Regions from separate parts of the Gordonia malaquae genome, predicted to be linked through region 4. Evidence: riboswitches for the same ligand, from Rfam matches in the RefSeq annotation. Region 4 holds a riboswitch; each other region holds the start of a gene.
The links. Region 4 has a riboswitch for cobalamin ahead of cobN (cobaltochelatase subunit CobN). Riboswitches for the same ligand answer to the same signal wherever they lie in the genome.
Positions count from the first base shown of each region.

Region 1: it holds a riboswitch for cobalamin, as region 4 does, so the genes downstream of both, WFK36_RS15125 (CbtB domain-containing protein) here and cobN (cobaltochelatase subunit CobN) in region 4, are expected to answer to the same signal.
Region 2: it holds a riboswitch for cobalamin, as region 4 does, so the genes downstream of both, WFK36_RS03460 (ABC transporter substrate-binding protein) here and cobN (cobaltochelatase subunit CobN) in region 4, are expected to answer to the same signal.
Region 3: it holds a riboswitch for cobalamin, as region 4 does, so the genes downstream of both, metE (5-methyltetrahydropteroyltriglutamate--homocysteine S-methyltransferase) here and cobN (cobaltochelatase subunit CobN) in region 4, are expected to answer to the same signal.

Region 1 is NZ_JBBCUB010000004.1:148,519-154,330, reverse strand. It holds gene WFK36_RS15130 (ATP-dependent helicase) at 1-3,834, opposite strand, end outside; cobalamin riboswitch at 3,840-3,980, shown strand; gene WFK36_RS15125 (CbtB domain-containing protein) at 4,021-4,242, shown strand; gene WFK36_RS15120 (CbtA family protein) at 4,269-5,078, shown strand; gene WFK36_RS15115 (histidine phosphatase family protein) at 5,078-5,605, shown strand; gene WFK36_RS15110 (8-oxoguanine DNA glycosylase OGG fold protein) at 5,541-5,812, opposite strand, start outside.
Region 2 is NZ_JBBCUB010000001.1:700,375-706,186, reverse strand. It holds gene WFK36_RS03470 (ABC transporter ATP-binding protein) at 1-222, opposite strand, end outside; gene WFK36_RS03465 (FecCD family ABC transporter permease) at 219-1,220, opposite strand; gene WFK36_RS03460 (ABC transporter substrate-binding protein) at 1,256-2,221, opposite strand; cobalamin riboswitch at 2,256-2,455, opposite strand; gene WFK36_RS03455 (CapA family protein) at 2,487-3,635, shown strand; gene WFK36_RS03450 (iron-containing redox enzyme family protein) at 3,518-4,639, opposite strand; gene WFK36_RS03445 (hypothetical protein) at 4,799-5,380, shown strand; gene WFK36_RS03440 (HemK2/MTQ2 family protein methyltransferase) at 5,382-5,812, shown strand, end outside.
Region 3 is NZ_JBBCUB010000004.1:116,315-122,126, forward strand. It holds gene WFK36_RS15005 (ATP-binding protein) at 1-2,093, shown strand, start outside; gene WFK36_RS15010 (mechanosensitive ion channel family protein) at 2,155-3,078, opposite strand; gene ykgO (type B 50S ribosomal protein L36) at 3,194-3,316, shown strand; cobalamin riboswitch at 3,453-3,648, shown strand; gene metE (5-methyltetrahydropteroyltriglutamate--homocysteine S-methyltransferase) at 3,786-5,812, shown strand, end outside.
Region 4 is NZ_JBBCUB010000002.1:316,734-322,545, forward strand. It holds gene cobN (cobaltochelatase subunit CobN) at 1-2,162, opposite strand, end outside; cobalamin riboswitch at 2,211-2,349, opposite strand; gene cobG (precorrin-3B synthase) at 2,361-3,497, shown strand; gene WFK36_RS08540 (HNH endonuclease signature motif containing protein) at 3,591-5,144, opposite strand; gene WFK36_RS08545 (DNA polymerase III subunit beta family protein) at 5,328-5,812, shown strand, end outside.

The DNA.
Region 1 (5,812 bases), on a different contig from region 4:
CGCCGATCGGGCAGGTGTCAGTGCGGCGCGCACAACACTGAACGAGTCGTTGGTGAGACGTCCCGACCACACGAGGTCCCACACGGCGGCCGTCACCGACGCTTCGTCGGCGCCCGTCGCTTCGACCAGAGCTGAGGCGCGTAGGGCTCCGCCTCCGTCGAGGGAGGCCAATACCGATTCGTGAACGGTCGTGAGTTCGACATCGTCGGGTTCGCGCAGAGTCAGGGGAGCGGCATCGGCGAGGTGCAGCGCCACCCATCCGTCTGAACCGCTGATCGAACCGTGTCCCGACCAGCAGACCTCGCCCGAGGCGAGAAGCTCGTCGAGCATCGACGGCGCGTAGTCGATGACGCGTGCGGGCAGGACGAGCGTCTCCCAGGCGGACGCCGGAACGGGGTGGCCTGCGAGTTGCTCGACGACCTCCGCGACTCCGGCGACGCCCCGCAGTCGAGTCTGGGGCGCCACGTGCTGCCAGTCGAGGAGGAAACGCGCGTACACCTGGGTGGGAACGGGCTCGACATCGGCGCGGCCCGCTGCGAGGGAGCCTCGCCGCAGTTGGCCGAGCACGTCGGAATGACACCACTGGGATCGGTGCGGCCCGTCGAGGGGCACGAACTCGCCTTCGACCACGGTGTGCCGCGCCGCGAGTGTCTCGAGTGCCGAGGCGACGACGGCAGGCGCCATGCCGAGAGCCGCGACCGCGTCGTCGGCCGTGAAGGGGCCATGCGTTCGAGCGAAGCGATGAACGAGGTCGCCGATCGGGTCGGGCACTGCGGCGAGGAAGTCGGCGGGAACACCGAGGGGCAGCGGAACGCCCAGGCCGTCGCGGAGGCGAGCAGCGTCCTCGACCGCGGCATACAGGTCGACGCCGCGGTGCCGGATCGCGATCACGCGGCCGCTTGACAGGAGAACTGTCAGCGCGGCGTCGGAGTCGACATCGTCGAGGCACCGTGCGGCGATCTCCTCGGATGTGAGGGGACCCAGCCACCGCACCATGTCTCCGACGTCCTCCGCATCGCGCGCCCGACGTTGCGGAGCGGTCCGCTGCAGACGTGCGACCACGTCGGCGATGACCGCGGGATCGAGCAGTTCGCGCAGATCCACCCGGCCCAGCAACTGAGCGAGGAGCGCGGTGTCGAGCGAGAGCGCTGTGGCGCGGCGTTCGGCGAGCGGTGCGTCGTCGTCATACATGAACGCGCCGACGTAGCCGAGGAGCATCGACGCCGCGAACGGGGACGGCGACGCCGTCTCGACCTCGGCGACCCGGACCTTGCGGGATGAGATGCGGGTGAGCAGCGCGATCAGGGCAGGGAGGTCGTACACGTCGGCGAGGCATTCGCGGACCGTCTCCAAGATGATCGGGAAGTCAGGGAACTGCGACGCCACCGACAGCAACTGTGCGCTCCGCTGGCGCTGCTGCCACAGCGGAGCCCGTCGGCCGGGATCACGGCGAGGCAGCAGGAGCGCTCGCGCCGCGCACTCACGGAATCTCGACGCGAACATCGACGAGTCGGCGAGTGCCCTCGTCACCTGATCCTCGACAGTTGCGGGATCGACGGTGAACACCTCGGCGCCGGGCGGTGCATCGTCGGTGTCGGGGAGCCGGACGATGACCCCGTCGTCGGTCGCCGTGGTCGCGCCGTCCAGCCCGAGCCTCGCCGACAACTGGGAGGCGATCGCAGACGCCCACGGCGCATGGACACGCAGCCCGTAGGGCGAGTGCAGGACCAGCCGCCAATCGCCGAGTTCGTCTCGAAAGCGTTCGACGATCAGCGTGCGGTCAGTGGGCAACGCCCCGGTGGCCTGCTTCTGTTCGGTGAGCAGTGCCGACAGGTTGTCGCGGGCACGCGCCGTCAGCCCTAGCCGGTCCGCTTGTGCCGACAGTTTGGCGTCGTCGGACACCTGTCCGACGAACTTGCCGATCGCCTCGCCGAGTTCGGCGGGACGGCCCTGCGCGTCGCCGATCCAGAACGGGAGTCGCCCCGGCTGGCCGAACGCCGGGGAGACGAGGACTCGGTCGTGGGTGATCTCCTCGATCCGCCAACTCGAGGCGCCGAGTGCGAACACGTCGCCGACCCGCGACTCGTAGACCATCTCCTCGTCGAGCTCGCCGACTCGGCGCAGCTGTCCGTTGTCGGACGAGCCGGTGAGGAACACCCCGAAGAGGCCGCGGTCGGGGATGGTTCCGCCGGAGGTGACGGCGAGGCGGAGGGTGCCCCGGCGGGCGGTGAGGACGCCGGTGGATCGGTCGTAGTCGACCCGTGGACGGAGTTCGGCGAACTCGTCTGACGGGTAGCGACCCGAGATGAGGTCGAGGACCGCGTCGAACACGTCGCGGGTGAGGCTCTTGTACGGCATCGCACGGCGGACGGTCGTGAACCAGTCGTCGACGCTCACGTCGCCCGCGGCGGTCGCGGCGATCGTCTGCTGCGCGAGGATGTCGAGCGGGTTCGTCGGCACCGCGAGCGACTCGATCTGTCCGCGGCCCATCCTGTCCACGGTGACCGTGCAGTGGATCAGGTCGGTCCGGTGCTTGGGGTACAGCACACCCTTGCTGATCTCGCCGACCTGGTGACCTGCGCGGCCGATGCGCTGCAGCCCGGACGCGACCGACGGCGGCGCCTCCACCTGGACCACCAGGTCGACAGCACCCATGTCGATGCCCAACTCCAGGGAGCTGGTCGCCACGACACAGCGGAGGCGGCCCGACTTGAGGTCGTCCTCGATGGCCGCACGTTGGTCCTTGCTGACCGAGCCGTGGTGTGCCCGAGCGAGTACCGGGGACGCGCCGCGGGTGGATCCAGACGTCGACACCATCGACGGCATACCGCCCGGGACCTGGGGGTTCGCCGCATCGAGATCCACCGGGTCGCCTGCTCTCGCCGCGGCGATCTCATTGAGGCGAGCAGTGAGTCGTTCGGCCAGGCGCCTGGAGTTCGCGAACACGATCGTCGACCGGTTGCGTTCGATCTCGTCGACGATCGACTCCTCGATGAACGGCCACAGCGACCCGGCGGTGGGGGAGAACGCATCGTCCAGACCGTCGAGGTCACCGGCCGACGGCGGTGCCGGGATGTTCGCCATGTCGTCGACGGGGACCTCGACGCGCAGGTCGAACGTCTTCGCGGCGGGCGGTTTGACGATTGTGCATGGTGCCGACCCGGACAGGAACTCGGCGACACGCTCCTCTGGGCGGACGGTGGCCGACAGCCCGATCCGCTGTGCGCGCGAGGAGAGCAGGTCGTCGAGTCGTTCCAACGACAATGCGAGGTGGGTACCGCGTTTGGTGGACGCGACGGCGTGCACTTCGTCGATGATCACCGTCTGCACCGACGTCAGCGTCTCGCGCGCCGATGAGGTCAACATCAGGTACAGCGACTCGGGTGTGGTGATCAAGATGTCTGGAGGCGTGCGTTGCAGGGCCCGTCGATCGGCAGTCGACGTGTCGCCGGACCGGACGCCGACCGTGACGTGCGGCGGCTCGACACCCATGCGTGCCGCGGTGTGCGCGATACCGGTCAGAGGTGCGGCGAGGTTGCGTTCGACGTCCACGCCGAGGGCCTTCAACGGCGAGATGTACAAGACGCTCACTCCCGATCGTGGAGATCCGGAGTTCTGTGTGAGGGAGTCGATGGCCCACAGGAACGCGGCGAGGGTCTTGCCGGAGCCGGTCGGTGCGATGACCAGCGTGTCATCGCCTTTCGAGATGGAGTCCCATGCTCCGAGCTGAACGGGCGTCGGCGCGGCGAAAGCACCGGTGAACCACTCTCGGGTCGCCGGCTGCATGCGCTGAAGAACGGCTGCGCGTGTGGCCACGACTCCATTGAATCCCATGCCACCGACAACTCCGCGTCCGAGGCGCGGTACGCTGCCGAAATCCCGGTGCGGGAATTCGGTGAGAATCCGAAACGGTCGCGCCACTGTGAGTCGGACCCGTGAGGGGCTGGCGAGTCAGATGTCGCCCCGGGTGTGCATATCCATTGGGCGGACGCGAAATCCGCAGGACAGGAATAGATTCCCATGACCGTTTCATCGGCACAGACGGCACCGCGAGCTCTCGCGCTCCCGGACCTCTCCGCGGCTTCGGCGGCACTCACCCTCACCGCAACGGTGCTGGTCGCATCTCTCGCGTACTACTTCCTCGGCTACGACCAGGGCGCCGTCTCCGTCTTCGGCAGCGACACCCACGTCCACGAGTTCGTGCACGACGCGCGTCATTTCCTCGGCTTCCCCTGCCACTGATCAACGGACCGGGAGAACAAGAGAAAATGGAACGCACTTTCATCGGCGCCGGACTGCTCAGCGGTCTGGTCGCCGGAATCGTCAGCTTCATCTTTGCGCGGATCTTCATCGAACCGCGGGTAGCCGAGGCCATCGACTACGAGGACATTCGATCCCACGCGGAATCCGAACTCGCAGGCGGAGCGCACGACCACGGTCACGAACTGTTCAGTCGCTCCGTGCAGGAGAACATCGGAGCCGGAGTCGGCACGGTCGTCTTCGCGGTAGCGATCGGCGCGCTGTTCGCTGTCGCATTCACGGTGGCGTGGGCGATCATCGGCCGACGCAGGCCGGAGGCCGACCCGCGCACCCTCGCAGCGTCACTCGGTGGCGTCGCGTTCGTCGCCGTCATCGGCGTGCCGTTCTTCGTGTACCCGCCCAATCCGCCTGCGGTCGGGGAGGAGGACACCATCGGGGCACGGTCCAGCTCATATCTGACATTGACGCTGATCTCGATCGTGCTGGCCGTCGCAGCGGTCGTGCTCGCGGTGTGGCTGTCGGACAGGATCGGTGGGCTGCAGGCCGGAGTGTCGGCGGCGGTCGCCTACCTGATCGGCGTGACGGTCACCAGCGCTCTGCTGCCGAGCTTCCACGAGGTCCCCGGACCCGTCATGGACGGCGATCGAATCGTGGCACCGGGATTCCCCGGCCAAGTGATCGCGGACTATCGCGTGTACGCCATCGCCAACCAGGTTCTGCTCTGGGCGGTGCTGACAGTGGTGTTCGTGGGTCTCATCGGGCTGATGATGCGCCGCACGGCCGCCTCCGCGCAGCGTTTGGAGTCAGTGCAGGCCTGATGCCGCTCACCGTGATCGTCGCCGGCCGGACCGCACCCAATCGTGCCGTTCGGTTCGGCGGCGAGACCGACCCGCTCGACGAGCGAGGCCGACGTGACATCGAGAGCCTCGACATCGTGGTTCCCCGGGGAGTGCGTGTGGGACCGGAGACGTCGGTTCGCGAGACCGCCAGGATCCTGGGAATCAACGTCGAGCCGGACCCGTCGTTGGCGACCGTGGACATCGCACGGTGGCTCGGCGTGGAACCGCAGGACGTTCCTGCCGACGAACTGGAAGCGTGGTTCACCGACCCCGACGCGCGCCCTCACGGTGGGGAGACGATCACCGAGTTCGTCGACCGAGTAGTCTCCGCGACAGAGGGGTTCGACGGGCTTGTCGTGGTGGCGTCGCCTGTCGCGCAGGCGCTCGCGGCTGTGTCGCCCGGTGCGTACTTCGAGGTGTCGATCCGGCCGGGGTCGGCGTTCACCACAACGACGGTTCGCCCCGCAGAGCTGTCCGACCGAGACGTCGCTGCCAGTCGCGATTGAGCCACAGCTCGACGATCTCGGGTTTGGTCCCCGCCTGCCCGGCCCAGCGGTGAATGAGGTTCGAGTATCTCGCGTAGCTGCGCACCGAGAACTGCGAGGCGCCCGCGCCGACCATCCAGCCATAGCGGACCAGGCTCGCCGCCGAATAGGTGTCGAGCAACTGTGGGCGGTCCGGCCCCGGACCGTGGATCGCCCATCCGTACAGGG
Region 2 (5,812 bases), on a different contig from region 4:
GAACTCCTCCACCGGCTGCCCGTCGATGCAGACCGTCCCCGACGACGGCCTGCGCCATCGGGCGACCAGCGAGAGCAGTGTGGTCTTGCCCGACCCGTTCGGCCCGATCAGACCGGTCACCGCCCCGGAGGGTGCAGTGCACGAGACCCCGTCAAGGAGAACCTTCGACTTCACATGGACACTCGCATCGATCACGCGGATCTCCGGAGGATGCTCGTTCACGCGGCGCCTCCTCTGCGCCGGAGCAGCCACACGAATGCAGGCACGCCGATCACGGCGGTGACCAGACCCACCGGGATCTCCTGGTGCGCTACGACGGTTCTGGCCAGTACGTCCGCCCAGACGAGCAGGAGCGCCCCGACCAGCAGCACCACGGGCAGCAACCGCACGTGCAGAGGCCCGACGATCATCCGCGCCGCGTGCGGCACCACCAAACCGACGAATCCGATGATCCCGCTGTGCGCCACCATCACCGCGGTGCAGACCGACACGATCGAGTACAGCAGCCACCTGGTGGCGGTGACGTTGACACCGAGCGACGTGGCACTGCGCTCACCGAATGCGAACGCATCGAGGGTTCTCGACACCAGCACGATCACCGCGGCGGCGACCAGGACCACGGTCAGGAGCAGCGGCATCGTCGACCAGCGTGCACCGGCCAGCGATCCGAGTGTCCAGCGCATGACCCGATCCGCGGCTCCAGTGTCGGCCCGCAGAATCATGATCGCGCTGAGGGCCGCGCCGGCTTGGGCGACGGCGACACCCGCCAGGATCAACCGGCCCGGCAGCAACGCGCCGGTCCGAGTGGTCGCGATCGCGAACACGGTGAGCAACGCCAGCATCGCTCCAGCGAATGCCGCGACCGACACCGCCGGACCGCCTGCCAGCCCGGCGACAGTGGTTCCGAGCGTGAGGACGGCCGTGGCGCCCACAGACGCCCCGGACGCGAGTCCGAGAATGTACGGATCGGCGAGGACGTTGCCCGTCAACGACTGCAGGACGGCCCCGCACAATGCCAGCCCGGCCCCCACCACCGCGCCCTCGACCACGCGGGGCAGACGCAGATCCACCACGATGTAGGCGGTGTTCGCATCAACACCCGACCCGATCCCGAACTGGCCCGCGACGGCTCGATACACCTCGCCGAGTCCGATGTCGGCCGAACCCGCGAACACCCCGACGCCCATGCTCACCACGAGCAGAACTGTCAGACCGACCATCCAGCCGAGGTAGGCCGAAGCCGATCTCGTGACGGTCAGCGCTTCGCCAACTGTTCGGACACGGTCACCGCCCCGTCGATGAGGCGGGGTCCCGGTGTGCTCGTCGAGAACGGCAGCACGACGAAAGACCCGGCCTTGACTGCCTTCAGATTCTTCAACACCGGATCGTTCTCCAGGTAGGTCCGCTTGGCCTGTGCCGTGTCCCACGAGGCGTCGGCCAGCACGATCACGTCCGGATCCGCCCGAACGACGCTCTCCCAATCCCCGTCGGCCCAGTTGCCGTCGATGCCAGCGAACACGTTTCGGGCGCCGACCGCGTCGATGATCAACTGCGGGCCGCCCTTCCCACCGCCGACGTAGGGCGTGGTGGTTCCACTGTCGTACCAGAAGATCGACTTGCCACGCCCGGCCGCTGACGCCTCGACGGCCGCGAGTTCGTCACGCATCCGTTCGTTGACCGCGTCTGCCTCATCCGTGCGGCCGAACAGCACACCGTTGTCGGAGGTCTCGCCGGCGATCGCATCCCACGACGACTCGGCACGCTTGGTCTTGTCGTTGCACGCGAACGGCGACACGTAGGTGGCGATGCCCAGAGCGTCCAACTCGTCCTGGCTGCCGAGAGCCTTCTCGTCGAACGCCGTGCCGTACGACGCGAGGAGCAGATCGGGCTTACGCGTGATCACGGTCTCGCGGTCCGGGAACTCCTTCGCGAGCACTGGAATCTTGTTGTAGGCCTGCTCCCACTGCGGCGCGATCGTGTCGTCGAGATATGCGGTGCCTATCAGCTGTTCACCTGCACCGATCGACAGGGCGGTCTCGGTCGCTCCTTGGTTCAACGTGATCGCGGCCTTCGCCGAGGCGCTCAACGACACTGTCCGGCCGCAGTTCTGCACGGTGATCGCGCCCGACGTCGTCTCGTCACCGCCGTTCGTGCTTGTGCAGCCGGCCAACAACAACGACATCGCGGCGATCGAGGCGCCGACTGTGAAACGGGTACGCAAAGTACGCCCGCCTTCCATTACTCGTGGAAAACCTATTCGGGGGTCGGTCACGGCCGGTCTCCTGGCTCAACAGGGTCTACCGGCGGAACAACCTTCCCGGGCGCTGCCCAGTGGCTGAAGACGTTGACTTCTCGGTCCCGCCGGACCTGCTCACAGTGGCGAGTACCGCGCCGGTTTCTCACCGGACTTCCCGAACACCGTGACGTCGGAGTGATCGTACCCGAGTTACACCGTTCGACGGCTTGCAGCGGTCTGCGCAACCGGGTTGGATGTTCGGGTGCGATCGGGACGAATCGGCTTCTGTGCCGTGATGATGACGGCCGTGTCAGCCGTCGGCGGAAGCGCCGCTCCGCTGATGTTGCAGTCGGTCGACAGCGCGGCGTTCGCAGCCGAGACATCCCCTGTCCCGACCGAGCAGAACGTTCCGAGCACCAGGACCATCACGATCAGCTGGGTCGGTGACAACATCCTCGGCACCGACAAGGATTTCGGCGGGGGCACCCTCCCCGAACTGTGGGCCCGCGCAGGCAAGTCTCCCGACTACTTCTTCCAGAACGTGAAACGTTACTTCACCGCGGACGATCTGACCGTGGCGAACTTCGAGGTCGCCCTCACCGGCGAGCGCCGCGAGCGGTACAAGGGCGACGGTGAGACCTACCACTTCTACGGCGACCCCGCGGTCGCCGAGTCGCTGCCCGCCGCCGGGATCGACGTCGTCACATTGGCCAACAATCACACCTTCGACTACGGCCAGGCGGGCTTCGACGACACCACTCGCGCGTTGGACGCCGTCGGCGTCGATTACGTCGGAACCGGCCACGAGTCGGAGGGCTCGACGTACGACTTCCGCGTGATCCGCGATGTGAAGGGTGTCCGGGTCGGACTCGTCGGCTATCAAGCCTGGGCCGACACCGTGCCATTCCGTGCCAAAGTCCGCACCGACTTCTCAACCCTCCGGGCGGAGGGTGCACAGGTGGTGATCCCGTTCTTTCATTGGGGAATCGAGGCGGAGAATCGGCCGTACGAGGTGCAGACCTCACTCGCCGAGTTCGCGATCGATCAGGGCGCCGACGCCGTCATCGGCACACATCCGCACGTGCTCCAGTCGATGTCGACGTACAAGGGCAAGTTGATCGCCTACTCGCTCGGCAACTTCTCATTCGGCGGCAACACCAACCCGTCCGACAAGCGCACCATGATCCTGCAGACTCGCCTCACCGTCACCGGCGAGCGAGTGTCGGGATCGGAGTACCGGGTGATCCCGACCCGCCTGTCGCGCGACGCCGGATTCAACGACTACGTGCCGACGCCGTACCGCGGTGCCGAGAAGGCCGAGACGCTGGAGTTCATCAACGAGATCTCCCCCGACCTGCACGGTCGGATCGGAACCAGGTTCCGACCCGTGGAGTCCTGACCCATCAGAGGCTCGCCCGTCTCCCACGCGGTGGTGAAGGCGGCGTCCAGACGGTTCTCCACCACCTGCAACGCTCTGATCCCGAACAGCACGTCGTCGTGCAGGGACGGCTCGTCCGCGAGCAGGGAGGCGACCACCTCGTCTCGCATGACGATTTCGTGGACGGCATCGGCCTCGACGTGCTCGCGGTAGAAACATCGTGCGGGTTCGGGGGCGTCGATCCGGTCGAGTCCGGCGAGCAGCCAGGCCGATCCCACCGGCGACGTCACCTCGGTGGCCGCGAAATGTCCGACCGTCGCGCCGCGCCGTGAACGACGAAGCCCCAGGCACGACATCAGATTGACCGGTGCCAGAACCACCGCCGGGGCCGCGTCCAGATACGCCAGGTAGCCGTCGTCGAGGTTCATCGACGACAACAGTTCGGCGAACAGTTCCTGATGCACGCGTTCGCCTCGACCGGCTCCGTACTCGTCGTACTCCACCGCGACGAACGCCGCCTTCGCCGTACGACTCAGTCGCGGGATCGCCCACGCGTGCGGGTCCGCCTCCTTCAGGTGATACATGGAGCGAGCCGCGAAATAGTCGTTGAACTCGTCCTCGGTGCCGTGCCTCTTCAAGTGCGCGGTCACGCCCGACGGCACAGCACGCGCCAGGGCGCCCAACTGATCGTCCGCAGATCCCTCACCGAGGAGCTGAGCCGCCTCATCGGCGACCGCGTCGAGGAACATGTCCTCCAGACGGGTTCGCGCACTGATGACGGCGGGATCCCACTCACAGTCTCGTCCTGCGTCGGACCACCCACGATAGTGCAGTTCGTGGCATACGAGGAGCGCGAGCTGAACGTCCTCACCCCATGGATCGAGGTCGTCCGGGACATCGATCGCCGTCGGCGCATCGCCTGTCGATGCACGAACCGCATTCACGATGCGCTTCGACACCGGGCCGCGAGAATCGGGCAGCGAACGTTGAGCGCGGCGTGTCGGTGTCTGGGTCTGTCGAGTCACGATTGGTCACCTGCCTGTGGTTTCGGGAGCCGGACCGCCGATGACCGGGTACCCGGTCGTGCGGGGCTCCAAACCAGGATTGACTCCGGCTCGTTCCGGGTACCCCAGGATCACCACAGTTTCGCACCGACGAGCGCCGCACGAACGCAAGGAGGTTCCATGAGAGACACCGCGCTGCTTCACCGCTCCGGAGTTGTCGTATCCGGGGAGGCCGTCGTCGACGCCGACCACCTCCCGATCCGCTCGGGACCGGTCACGGTCCGCCTGTCCAAGGCTCTCGGGCTCCCCGGGTTGCTGCCCGACACTGTCGGGGCCGCACTACGATTCCCCTCGGTCGGCTGGGACCTGGTGATGTCCGGGCCCGAACGACGGATCGCGGGGATTCCGGTGATGCGGCCCGCGCTCCACTGGAACGAGGTCCCGCTGACGGCACACGGACAGTTCCGATACCGCGGCCGAACGTGGCGAGTGTCCGGCCGACTCCGCACACCGCAGGTCGGCGCAGGCCTTGATCTCGAGAGCCTCGGTCGTGGACTCGCACACGCTCCGGCAGTCCTCGAACTGACCGGAAGCCCACACGGACGGCCGAGTGTGCCGTTGGGATCAGTCGAATTCGGAGGCGAGCCGGTGACCGACGACGTCGCCGAGTTCGATTCGACGTCGGTCCCCGACGACATGCGGCCTGTCCGCGACTGGTGGGACGACCTGCGGCATGCCGCGTATCGCGGGCGGAACGGCTGACATGGCATTCCCGCTGACGTCGCCGGACGCGTCCGTCGCACCGGGGAACGATCACGAGGTCTACCGCCCGCAGGAGGACACCGATCTCCTCATAGACGCGTTGTCATCGGTCGACCTCTCCGGTGCCACGATGCTCGATCTGTGCACCGGGTCGGGTGCGGTGGCGATCGCGGGTGCACTCCGGGGAGCCGCGGTGACCGCGGTGGACTCGTGCCCGCACGCGGTGGATGCCACGCGCCGCGCTGCCACCCGCGACGGGGTGGACGTCGCTGTCATGTGGTCCGATCTGACTGCAGTGGACCAGACCGGATTCGACCTCGTCACCTGCAACCCCCCGTATGTTCCGACACCCCCGGGAACGGAGTCGTCCGTCGTCGGACCGATCCATGCGTGGAACGCCGGGCCGGACGGTCGAGCCGTGCTCGACGTGGT
Region 3 (5,812 bases), on a different contig from region 4:
CGGCCGACGACCGGCTCATCGCGTTCGCTCAGATCCGCGACCTGACCGCGGTGACCGACGACGACGGACTGCTGACCCTGCCGACTGCGGAGACCACCTTCGCCACGTGTGTGGACACCATCCGCTCGGCGCAGGCCCAGCGTCCGCGCGGCAAGCGGTTCAACACCAACCGCATCGTCATGTACATCTGGCCGCCGTTGGACGTGTCGCGCGAGCAAGTCCGAAAGATCGTCGCGCACACCGTCCGCACGCAGTCCGTGGACGGTGCAGGCCTGGAAGAGGTGCTGCTGATCGCCCGGCAGCGCGATCGAGACACGCGTGAGCTGACGAAGGTCGCAATCCACGTGACGTTCGACGACAACGGCCGCCCGCTGGTCACCGTCGGCGACCCGAGCAACGATCCCGTCGAACCGATCGATGCGTACCGCCAGAAGGTCCTCAAGGCCACCAGCCGCGGCACCGCCTACCCGTACGAGCTCGTCGAACAGCTCGGCGACTTCACCGAGTACGACCTGAACGACGACGGTGCACTCGAGCCGGTCGATCGCGCGAAGGGCCGCAACACCGCGGCAGTCGTCGTCGGAACAGTCAGCACGCCGACGACGAAGTACCCGGAAGGGGTTCGTCGTGTCGTCATGCTCGGCGATCCGACGAAGGCGCTCGGCGCCCTCACCGAACCGGAGTGCCGCCGCTACATCGCAGCCCTCGATCTCGCCGAGGAGCAGCAGCTTCCCGTCGAGTGGTACGCGATCTCCTCCGGCGCCGCAGTCAAGATGGACTCGGGCACGGAGAATCTCGACTGGGTGGCGGCCGCACTCAAGCGGATCGTCGAGTTCACGCAGGACGGCGGCGAGATCAACATCGTCGTCAGCGGCATCAACGTCGGCGGTCAGGCCTACTGGAACGCCGAAGCGACGATGCTCATGCACACCAAGGGCATCCTGGTGATGACACCCGACTCGTCGATGGTGTTGACCGGCAAGCAGGCACTCGACTTCTCCGGCGGCGTGTCGGCGGAGGACAACTTCGGACTCGGCGGATACGACCGCATCATGGGGCCGAACGGCGAAGCCCAGTACTGGGCGCCCAACACGGCCGCTGCCATCGAGATCGTCATGAGCCACTACGACCACACCTACGTCGCGCCAGGTGAGGCCGGACCGCGCGGTGCGACGAGCTCAGACCCGATCGACCGGGACATCTCCGACTTCCCGCACGAGCTCGAGGGCAGCGACTTCGCGACGGTCGGCGAGATCTTCTCCGCGACCGCGAACCCGGACCGTAAGAAGCCGTTCGACATCCGATCCGTCATGCGCGCGGTCGTCGACCAGGACATGCCGGCGCTCGAACGGTGGGCGGGCATGGCCGACGCCGAGACCGTCGTTGTGCAGGACACTCATCTGGGCGGTCACGCGGTGACACTGATCGGCATCGAGTCGACGCCGATCAACCGCAGGGGTTTCCTCCCGACCGACGGCCCGGACACGTTCAGCGCAGGCACCCTGTTCCCGCAGTCGTCGAAGAAGGCCGCACGGGCCATCAACGCGGCGAGCGGCAACCGTCCGGTGGTCGTCCTGGCGAACCTGTCGGGCTTCGACGGCTCGCCCGAGTCGCTGCGCAAGCTCCAGCTCGAGTACGGCGCCGAGATCGGCCGCGCGATCATCAACTTCGACGGCCCGATCGCCTTCTGCGTGATCTCGCGCTATCACGGCGGTGCGTTCGTCGTGTTCTCCAAGGCGCTGAACCCGAACATGACTGTTCTGGCCGTCGACGGTTCGTTCGCGTCGGTGCTCGGCGGCGCGCCCGCTGCGGCGGTCGTGTTCTCCGGAGAGGTGGGTGTACGCACCGCGAACGATCCTCGCGTCGAGGCCCTCGCAGAACGTGTCACCGAGGCGACGGGCGCCGACCGCGCGACCCTGGCCGCCGAACTCGACGAGCTCCGCACCTCGGTGCGGGCCGAGAAGATCTCCGAGCTGGCGGCGGAGTTCGACGCCGTCCACGACATCAACCGCGCAGTCCGGGTCGGTTCAGTCGACGAGGTGATCGCTGCAGCGGAGTTGCGTCCGAAGCTGATCGGCGCAATCACGAAGTAGTCCGGAGCACTGCAGACCCGAGCGGCCCTCCACTGACCGGTGGAGGGCCGCTCGCCGCCTGTCAGGCCTGTGCGGACGCCCCTGGTGCGCCCCACGGCTGCAACGGGAGTCGTATCCCCTCGGTGTCGAATGCGCGCAGGATCCTGCTGCGCAGATGACGCTGCACCGACCACTGCGCTCCGGGTTCGGTCTTGACGGTGAGCCGCAGCTCGGCGTGGGACGGGGTGACCTCCTGAACGCCGAGCATCTCCGGCTCCCCGCGGACGTTCTTCACGACCGCCCCTTCGGCCGCGGCGTCGACGGCCGCCGCAAGCGCCACGTCTTGTGCACGATCGAGGTCGACGTCGGTCGCGACCGGCACCTCCACACGGGCGACGGCGAAGTCCTGGCTCATGTTTCCGACACGTTCGATCTCACCGTTGCGGATGTACCAGAGGGTTCCATCCATGTCCCGGACGGTGGTGATCCGCAACCCGACCGATTCGATCTCACCGACGACGTCGCCGAAGTCCGCGATGTCGCCCACCCCGTACTGATCCTCCATCATCATGAACACTCCCGACACGAAGTCGGCGACGAGGTGCTGGGCGCCGAAACCGATGGCGAGTCCGATGATCCCCGCCGACGCGATGAACGGGGCGATGTTCACATCGAGCTCCGACAGGATCGAGAGCGCCAACCACACCACCACGACCACCGAGACCGTCGACTTCAGCACCGACCCGATCGTCTTGGCGCGCTGCGCCCGTCGGGTGACCACTCTGGGCGCGGTTCTGTTGGTCTTGTCCCGCAGGGCCTTGATCATCCCCGAACGCTCGTCAGGCGTGGTGCGCGATCTGGGCCGTGTGGCTCGATCGATCACCCGGAAGAGCAGCCACCTGATCACCAGCGCGGCGACGACGTAGCAGGCGATCCGGACCGGCGTCTCGATCAACCCTGCGCGGTTCGCCTCTGTCCATTCGAATGCGATCACGTGAGTAGACATGGTCCCGACCGTACGGACGATGTCGCATCTCGACATCCTCCCTGGGTACGAGGAGCACAGCGGCGACGCTCCGTGTGATAGTAATGATTGTCATTTTCATTATAGAGGAGGAACCATGAAGGTCCGATCATCGCTGCGGTCACTGAAGAACCAACCCGGCGCACAGGTGGTGAAGCGACACGGACGCGTGTACGTCATCAACAAGCTGAATCCCAGGTTCAAGGCACGCCAAGGATGACCTTTCGTCCATGACGCCAGGGTTAAACCCACGTCATCCTTCGATGATGGATTCGCGATTGCACGTCGATAGACTGTGGCCGCAATCGGTTCGCTCGGCAGCGCTCACCATGGAGCCCCTGTGTCGCCGTCGAGCGTCGACGTGGTGCCGCCCCGGCGTCGTCACGAAGAGGGAATCCGGTGAGAAACCGGAGCTGTCCCGCAGCGGTATGTCGGAACGACCGCCGTCACACGCACTGGACCCGTGAACATCCGGGTCTGGGAAGCGACGGCCAGTAGGTGCGCCCACGCGCCCGCCGACGAGCCCGAAGACCTGCCGGTTGTACTGGGCGCGCCGCGCCCGGTGGCTGTCCGCCTCGTGGATTGGGCGATGACACCGAGTGCACGGTCGTCGTTCGACGGACCGTCCATTCGTGACATCTCCCGCAGGGCGACGGCCGTCCGCACCGCATGCAGGAGATACAACAGTCATGTCCCTCGACACGACACATCCGACAACATCACCCTTCACCGCGACCGTGCCGGGCACGGCCCGGATCGGCGCGAATCGCGAGCTCAAGCGCGCAATCGAAGCCTACTGGGCCGGTCGATCCGACCGTGCCGCCCTCGAATCGGTCGCCGCCGTACTCCGCCGCGACGGATGGCGCCAACTCTTGACCGCCGGACTCGACTCGATCCCGGTCAACACGTTCTCGTACTACGACCAGATCCTCGACACCGCTGTACTCCTCGGAGCGCTTCCGACACGTGTCACATCGATCGACGACCCGCTCGAGGCGTACTTCGCGGCCGCGCGCGGTTCAGACGGCGCCGGGAGCGAAGCGAGCGGGCCTTGTTCACACGGCGTGGCGCCGCTGGAGATGACGAAGTGGTTCGACACGAATTACCACTACCTGGTGCCGGAGATCGGCGCCGACGTCACGTTCACCCTCGATCCGACCAAGATCCTCTCCGAACTGGCTGAAGCCCGGGCGCAAGGCGTCCCTGCCCGGCCGGTGGTGATCGGGCCGATCACGTTCCTCGGGCTGTCCAAGCCCACGACGGCGGACGATGCGAACCCGTTGGCGCGCATCGACGAGTTGATCCCGCTGTATGTCGACCTGCTCGAGCGTTTGGCTGCCGCGGGTGCGTCCTGGGTGCAGATCGACGAGCCGATCCTGGTGACCGACTCCCACGAGGGTCTCGCTGAACTGGCCGAACGCGTCTACGGCACACTGGCCGCGGCGACGGATCGCCCGTCGATCCTCGTGCAGACGTACTTCGGCGATGCGGGCGACGCCCTGGCCGCATTGGCGCGGACCGGTGTCGAAGGTGTCGGCGTCGATCTGGTGAGCGGGTCGGTCGAGACCGTGCTGGCCGCGGGTCTCGGCGACAAGCACGTCGTCGCGGGTGTGGTCGACGGCCGCAACGTGTGGCGTACCGACCTCGACGCGGCTCTGAGCCGCCTCGAGTCGATCCGCGGAGTCGTCGGGACGCTCGCGGTGTCCACGTCCTGTTCCACGCTGCACGTCCCCTACACTCTCCGCGGCGAGGACGGTCTCGACCCGGCGCTGCACGGCTGGCTGGCGTTCGCCGAGGAGAAGGTCGGCGAGGTCACCGCATTGGGGCGCGCCTACGCGCACGGCCGGGCATACCAGGCGGCCGAGTTCGACGCCGCACGTGCGGCGCTGGCGTCCCGATCCGATGATCCGCGTCTGCACGTGGACTCCGTCCGCGCCCGCCTGGCTGCTCTGACAAGCGCCGACTCGACCCGTACGGCCGCCGCCGATCGCCGCGTGATCCAAGACGCCGCGCTCGGCCTGCCGACTCTCGCGACCACCACGATCGGCTCGTATCCGCAGACCACTGACATCCGCAAGGCGCGTCAGGCGTTGCGCACCGGTGCGATCGACGAGGCCGGCTACATCGAGCGCATGCGCGCCGAGATCGCCGATGTCATCGCACTGCAGGAGCGGATCGGACTCGATGTGCTCGTGCACGGCGAGCCCGAGCGGAACGACATGGTCCAGTACTTCGCCGAGCAACTCGACGGGTTCTTCGCCACCGCGAACGGCTGGGTGCAGTCGTACGGCTCACGCTGTGTCCGTCCGCCGATCCTCTTCGGCGACGTGGTGCGCCCCGCCGCGATGACCGTCGACTGGATCTCGTACGCGCAGTCCCTCACCTCCAAGCCTGTCAAGGGCATGCTGACCGGCCCGGTCACCATCCTGGCGTGGTCGTTCGTCCGCGACGATCAGCCGCTCGCCGATTCGGCGAACCAGGTGGCGCTCGCCATCCGCGATGAGACCGTCGATCTCGAACGCTCGGGTGCGGCGATCATTCAGGTCGACGAACCGGCCCTCCGCGAACTGCTGCCGCTGCGTGCCGCCGACCGCGAGGCGTACCTCGACTGGGCGGTCACGTCGTTCCGTCTCTCGACGGGGGGCGTGACCGATGCGACGCAGATCCACACGCACCTGTGCTACTCGGAGTTCGGGGAAGTCATCGGCGCGATCGC
Region 4 (5,812 bases):
CCACCCCACAGCTGACGGGCCCGGAGCATGGCGAGGACCAGGTCCACTTCGGTCTCGGCGTCCGGCGCCTGGCCGAGCACGTGGAGACCGTCGCGGATCGCGGCATCCTTGATCTCGCACAGCCATCCGTCGACGTGCAGGAGCATGTCGTCGAACACGTCCTCCTCCGGCCGTTCCGCGAGGCCCAGGTCGGCGTCCATCTTCGCTGCGGTCAGGAGGGTCCAGATCTGCTGTCGGATGGCTGGCAGCTTGCCCGGATCGAGTGCCGAGATGTTCGCGTGCTCGTCGAGAAGCTGCTCGAGGCGGGAGATGTCGCCGTACGACTCGGCCCGGGCCATCGGCGGAATCAGGTGGTCGACGAGGACAGCGTGCGCTCGACGCTTGGCCTGCGTGCCCTCGCCGGGGTCGTTGACCAGGAATGGGTAGATCAGCGGAAGATCGCCCAGCGCAGCATCGGTGCCGCAGTCCGCCGACATCCCGAGGGTCTTACCGGGCAGCCACTCCAGGTTGCCGTGTTTGCCGACGTGGACGACGGCATCGGCTCCGAAACCCCACCCGTCGGTGTCGGCCCGCGATGCGAGCCAGCGGTAACTCGCCAGGTAGTGGTGACTCGGCGGCAGGTCCGGATCGTGGTAGATCGCGACGGGGTTCTCGCCGAACCCGCGGGGCGGTTGAACCAGGAGCACGATGTTCCCGAACGTCATGGCGGCGATCACGATGTCGCCGTCCGGATTCGCCGACCGGTCGACGAAGAGCTCGCCGGGTGGCGGTCCCCAATGCTCGATGACCGCTCCGCGGAGACCGTCGGGCAGCGTCTGGAACCAGCGGGTGTAGTCGGCCGCGCCCACCCGGATCGGATTGGCCGCCAGTGCCTCCTCTGTGAGCCAGTCGGCGTCCTGGCCTCCGGCGTCGATCAGTGCGTGCATCAGTGCATCGGGATCGTCGGCATCCGGGGTCGCGCCGAGGCCCGGCACGTCGCCGGCGACCTGGTAACCGGCGTCGCCGAGCGCCCTCAGCAGATGAACGAGGCTGCGCGGGGTGTCGAGGCCGACGGCGTTGCCGATTCGTGCATGCTTCGTCGGGTAGGCCGACAACAGCAGCGCGATGCGGCGCTCCGTCGCGGGGAGGTGACGCAGCCGAGCGTGCCGGACGGCGATTCCTGCGACGCGCGCGCAGCGCTCGACGTCGGGCGCGTAGAACGGCAGACCGTTCTCGTCGAACTCCTTGAACGAGAACGGCACGGTGATGATCCGGCCGTCGAACTCGGGTACCGCGACCTGGCTAGCGACGTCGAGCGGCGACACCCCGTCGTCCTGGGACTCCCAATCGTCACGCGACGATGTGAGGCACAGCCCCTGCAGGATCGGAATGTCCAGAGCCGCAAGACGTTCGACGTTCCATGCTTCGTCGTCTCCGCCTGCGCCCGCCGTGGCCGGCGTGGTGCCGCCTGCCGCGAGCACAGTCACGATCAATGCGTCGAAGGTGCCGAGATGTGCGATCAGTTCGTCGTCGGCGGCACGCAGCGAGGCGCAGAACACCGCTTCTGCTTGCCCGCCGTGGTTCTCGATCGCGGTGCACAGGGTGTCGACGTACTCGGTGTTTCCAGCGAGGTGCTGGGCGCGGTAGTACAGGACGCCGACGCGCGTGTCGACTGCGCTCGATGAACCGGAAGACTCGCTCGACCGGTCGGAAGACTCGCTTGATCGGCCGGAAGAGTCGCTTGACCGGCCGGACGGGGTGCGTTCCAGGACTCCCCAGGCGGGAGTCTCGACGGGAGGAGCGAAGCCGAGACCGGTGAGCAGCACGGTGTCGGACAGGAAGTCGTGCACGGCGGCGAGGTTCGCGTGACCGCCTGCGACGAAGTAGCTGTGGGCCTGAGCGGCGACGCCTGTCGGAACCGTCGACATGGCCATCAGGTCCGGGTCGGGATTGAGTTCACCGGACAGGACGATCACCGGAACCTGCTGGGCAAAGACGGCGTCCAGCCCCTCTTCCCACGCCCGTCGACCACCCAGGATTCGGACGACGACGAGATCGGCGCCGTCGATGAGGGCGGGGATCTCGTCGAGCAGGATGCGGCTCGGGTTCGCCACCCGGTAGTCGGCGCCGCAGGTGGCGGCGGTGCGCAGATCGGTGTCGGACGTGGACAGCAGCGTGATCACGGCGTACTCCTCGCCGGGAATACGCGCCCGGCATCGTGGGGACGGCCGAGGCTTCTCGGCCTGACGACGTGGGTCTGGCTCGGACCGGCGAATGAACACCGGGTCCTCACAGTGGCGCGACCGCGCCGGTTTCACACCGGCTTCCACATCGAGTTCGCCGCCAATCGTAGCCAGCCCGGCGACAACTAGGCTGAACGGGTGAGCATTCCCGCAGACCGCTGCCCCGGTGTCTTCCGGACCCACCAGGCCGCCGACGGCGCGTTGGCCCGGATTCGGGTGCCGGGCGGCGTGATCGCGTCCGAAGCTCTCGACGCCCTCGCGCTGGCGGCTGACGAGTTCGGAGACGGCACCATCGAACTGACGGTCCGCGGAAACCTCCAGGTCAGGGGGATCGCAGAGAACGATGTCGCGGCGTTCGCGGAGGCCGTGATCGCGGCGGGCCTCGCGTCGGACTCGGCCCATGACAGGGTCCGCAACGTGATCGTCTCTCCGTTCAGCGGCAGGGTCGGCGGGCTCGCCGACCTGCGGCCTTTCGCGGATGCACTCGTCGACGCCCTGGTGGCCGCTGACTGGTCGGCGGTCCTGTCGGGCCGGTTCTGGTTCGGCTTGGACGACGGACGCGGCGACGTCCTCGCCAGGACGACGGACGTCGCGGGTGTCGCGGTCGACTCGGACCACGCCGTCGTCGTGATCGGCGGCTCACACGTCATCGGACCGGTACCGCTGCGCGATCTTCCCGATCAGATGGTCGCGGTCGCTCGGGCGTTCCTCGACGTCGCCGACGGTGCGTGGCGGATCTCCGACCTCGACGAGGACCGTCGTACCACGTTGTTCTCCACCCTCGGGGCATCGGCCGAGGGGCCGCTGCCGGTGTCACGTCATCCCGAACCCCGTGTCGGATGGTTCGACCAGACCGACGGCCGCGTGATGCTCGGTGCAGTTGTGCCGTTCGGCAACCTCAGCGCCGAACAAGCGCGATACGCGGCCGCGATCGGAGTGCATGTGTCGATCACGACCGAACGCGAGATCTTGATCGGTGACCTCGACGAAGCGGTCGCCGAAACCGTCGTCCGAGTGCTGGCTCCCCTGGGTTTCATCTTCGACTCCCGCTCCCCCTGGACCACGCTCACCGCGTGCACAGGATCACCCGGCTGTGCGAAGTCGGCCGCCGATGTCCGGACCGCCTTGCGCGATCACGTCGCGGACCTCGACCCGGACGCCGATGCACCGCCGCATGGACACTGGATTGGATGTGATCACGGCTGCGGATCTCCGGCTCGGAGCCATATCCGCGTCCTCGCATCCGCCGACGGCACCCTTCGACGTGTCGACTAGCTCCTTCTGTCGCGCCCTGTCGTTTGTTGAGCGCAGTTGATTGTCGAGCGCAGTCGAGATTGTGTCGACGAACCGAACCTCAACCGTGTTCGGTCAGAACGGGGGCGTCTTGACTGCGCTCGACGGGCCGGCTGGTCGTTCCCGTGTGCGGCGGTTGTGGGCCCGCATTCTCATGCGGTACCGGTGTTTGGCGTCGGTACGCGTCCGCGGGCGCCCCGGGTCTGACTCGGCGGTCGGCCGCGAGGTTGTCGGGGCGTCGTGGTGGACGCACGGGAGGAGCCCGAGTTCGGGCAGCAGCCAGTGGTTCAATGCCCGCGACCGGACGGTGATGCCTTCCGGGGTGGTGGTCTCGGTCCAGATCACACCGTTGGCGTCGACGATCTGATCGTCGAGCCAGCCGTTGACAAACGTCTTCAGACCGTGGTGGAACCGGCACTTCGGATTGAGGTTGCACGGACACGTCGGACCACCCGCGGCCGGGTCGTCGTGGTTGTACTCGGCGACATGATCCAGATCGCACCGGTAGGCGGGCATATCGCACCCCGGGTGGGTGCACCTGCCGTGCACCGCCCGCACGAGGGCGTCGCACGCCGCGGTCGGCCGGTACCCGTTGCTCGGCTGTGACGCCCCGCCCAGCAGGTCGGTGACGTCGAGGTCACGGACCACGGTATCGGTGTCGGCGGCGATGTCGCGGGCATGCTCGGCGGTGATCGGACCGAACCCATCCAGGTAGGCGGGGATATCGGACTCCCCGGTCAGCGACTCCCGCCGAGCCACCACATGCAGTACGACTGTCGCCAGACGGGCCGCACCATCGACGCCCGCCCGGGACGGGCAGTCGTCGCCCGCGCACTGGCAGGCGAAGACCTTGCCGGTGAGCAGCGCGATCACCGCGTCCGAACGCCGCACAGCCTTGCCACGCGGATCATCCGGGCACACGCCCGCGATGATTGCATCGATCGAGTCCTGCGCCAGACGAACGTCCTCGACCGATCCTGTCACCCGCAGATCGGCCAGAGTCCCGTCAACCGGCTCCACCACGACCTTCTTGCGGGGCTTGGCGGCCTCACGAGCCGCCTGGGCGGCATCGGCGTCGTGTTCGGCGACAACAGCAGCGATGATCTCGGTCACCCGCGGACCGGTCAGATTGCCCGCGCCACGGAGTCGGTCGGCGGCCTCTGCGTCGATCACCGCGAGGACATCGGTGTCGACGACTGCAGCGGTCTGATCGAGAGCCAGACGGAACTGCGTGGGCGTGAGGAGACCCCCACGCAGCAACTGTCCGATGGCCGGGACACGTTCCATGCACGAGACAGCCTCGTCGACGAACTTCTCCCCGGTGTGCTGACGAACCCCACGCACAGTCGCGTACGACGCGGCGACCTGACACAGCGGGTCGTACAGGTTGGTGAACGCACCCGTGTCGACGGTCTGGGCAAGGCGCCGTTGGTAGACGCGGTAGATCGCCTCGTACTGATCCCACAAGACCATGCCCTGGAACAGATCGGACCGGGCAGCGAACAACATCAATGCCGCATCAGTGGCATCGGACCCTTCAGCAAGGTCCGGCATCACCATCCGGAAGACGAACATCCCGCCTTCGACGGTGAGCGTCGCCCCGGCCTGATCGGCGAGTGTGGTGTTCATATCAACCCCCTGATTCGAACGTACATTCGATTATAATCCGACATTTCGGTGCGGTCAATAGACTTTCTGACCGAATCTGCGACTGCTGTGCCACTGCTCTCGCGGTGGACGTCGCCCGAATAAGGGGATGGTGTCGTCGGGTGGTGTTGACCTTCAGGTGGGTTGAGGCTTGAAGATGGGCGCGTGGACGATTCCGAACTCATGGCGATCGGCGCCTTCGCTCGACGAACCGGCCTGACCGCGAGCGCATTGCGCTTCTACGCAGACGCCGGCCTGCTTGTCCCCGCGAGGACCGATCCCTCCTCTGGATACCGCTTCTACGCGCTCGAGCAGGTGGATCGCGCACGACTGGTCCGCCGCCTCCGGGACGTCGACATGCCGCTGTCGGCCGTCGCCGACGTACTCGACGCCGGGCCGGAGCACGCGGCGCGGCTCGTCGACGACCACATCGACCACGTTGTGAATGCCGCTCGCGCAGCGGCCGCCTATGCCGAGGAGATCAAAGCCGATCTCGGCCACCATGTCCGACAGACCTCATCGATGGCGCTCACCGTCAACGGGCCGGTGACCGCTGCGGCGATCGATCAGGTACTCACGGCCGCCGCGAGCGACGGGCTTCTCCGGGCCCTCGCCGGCGTACGGTTCGATGCCGAGTCCACCGGAGTCAC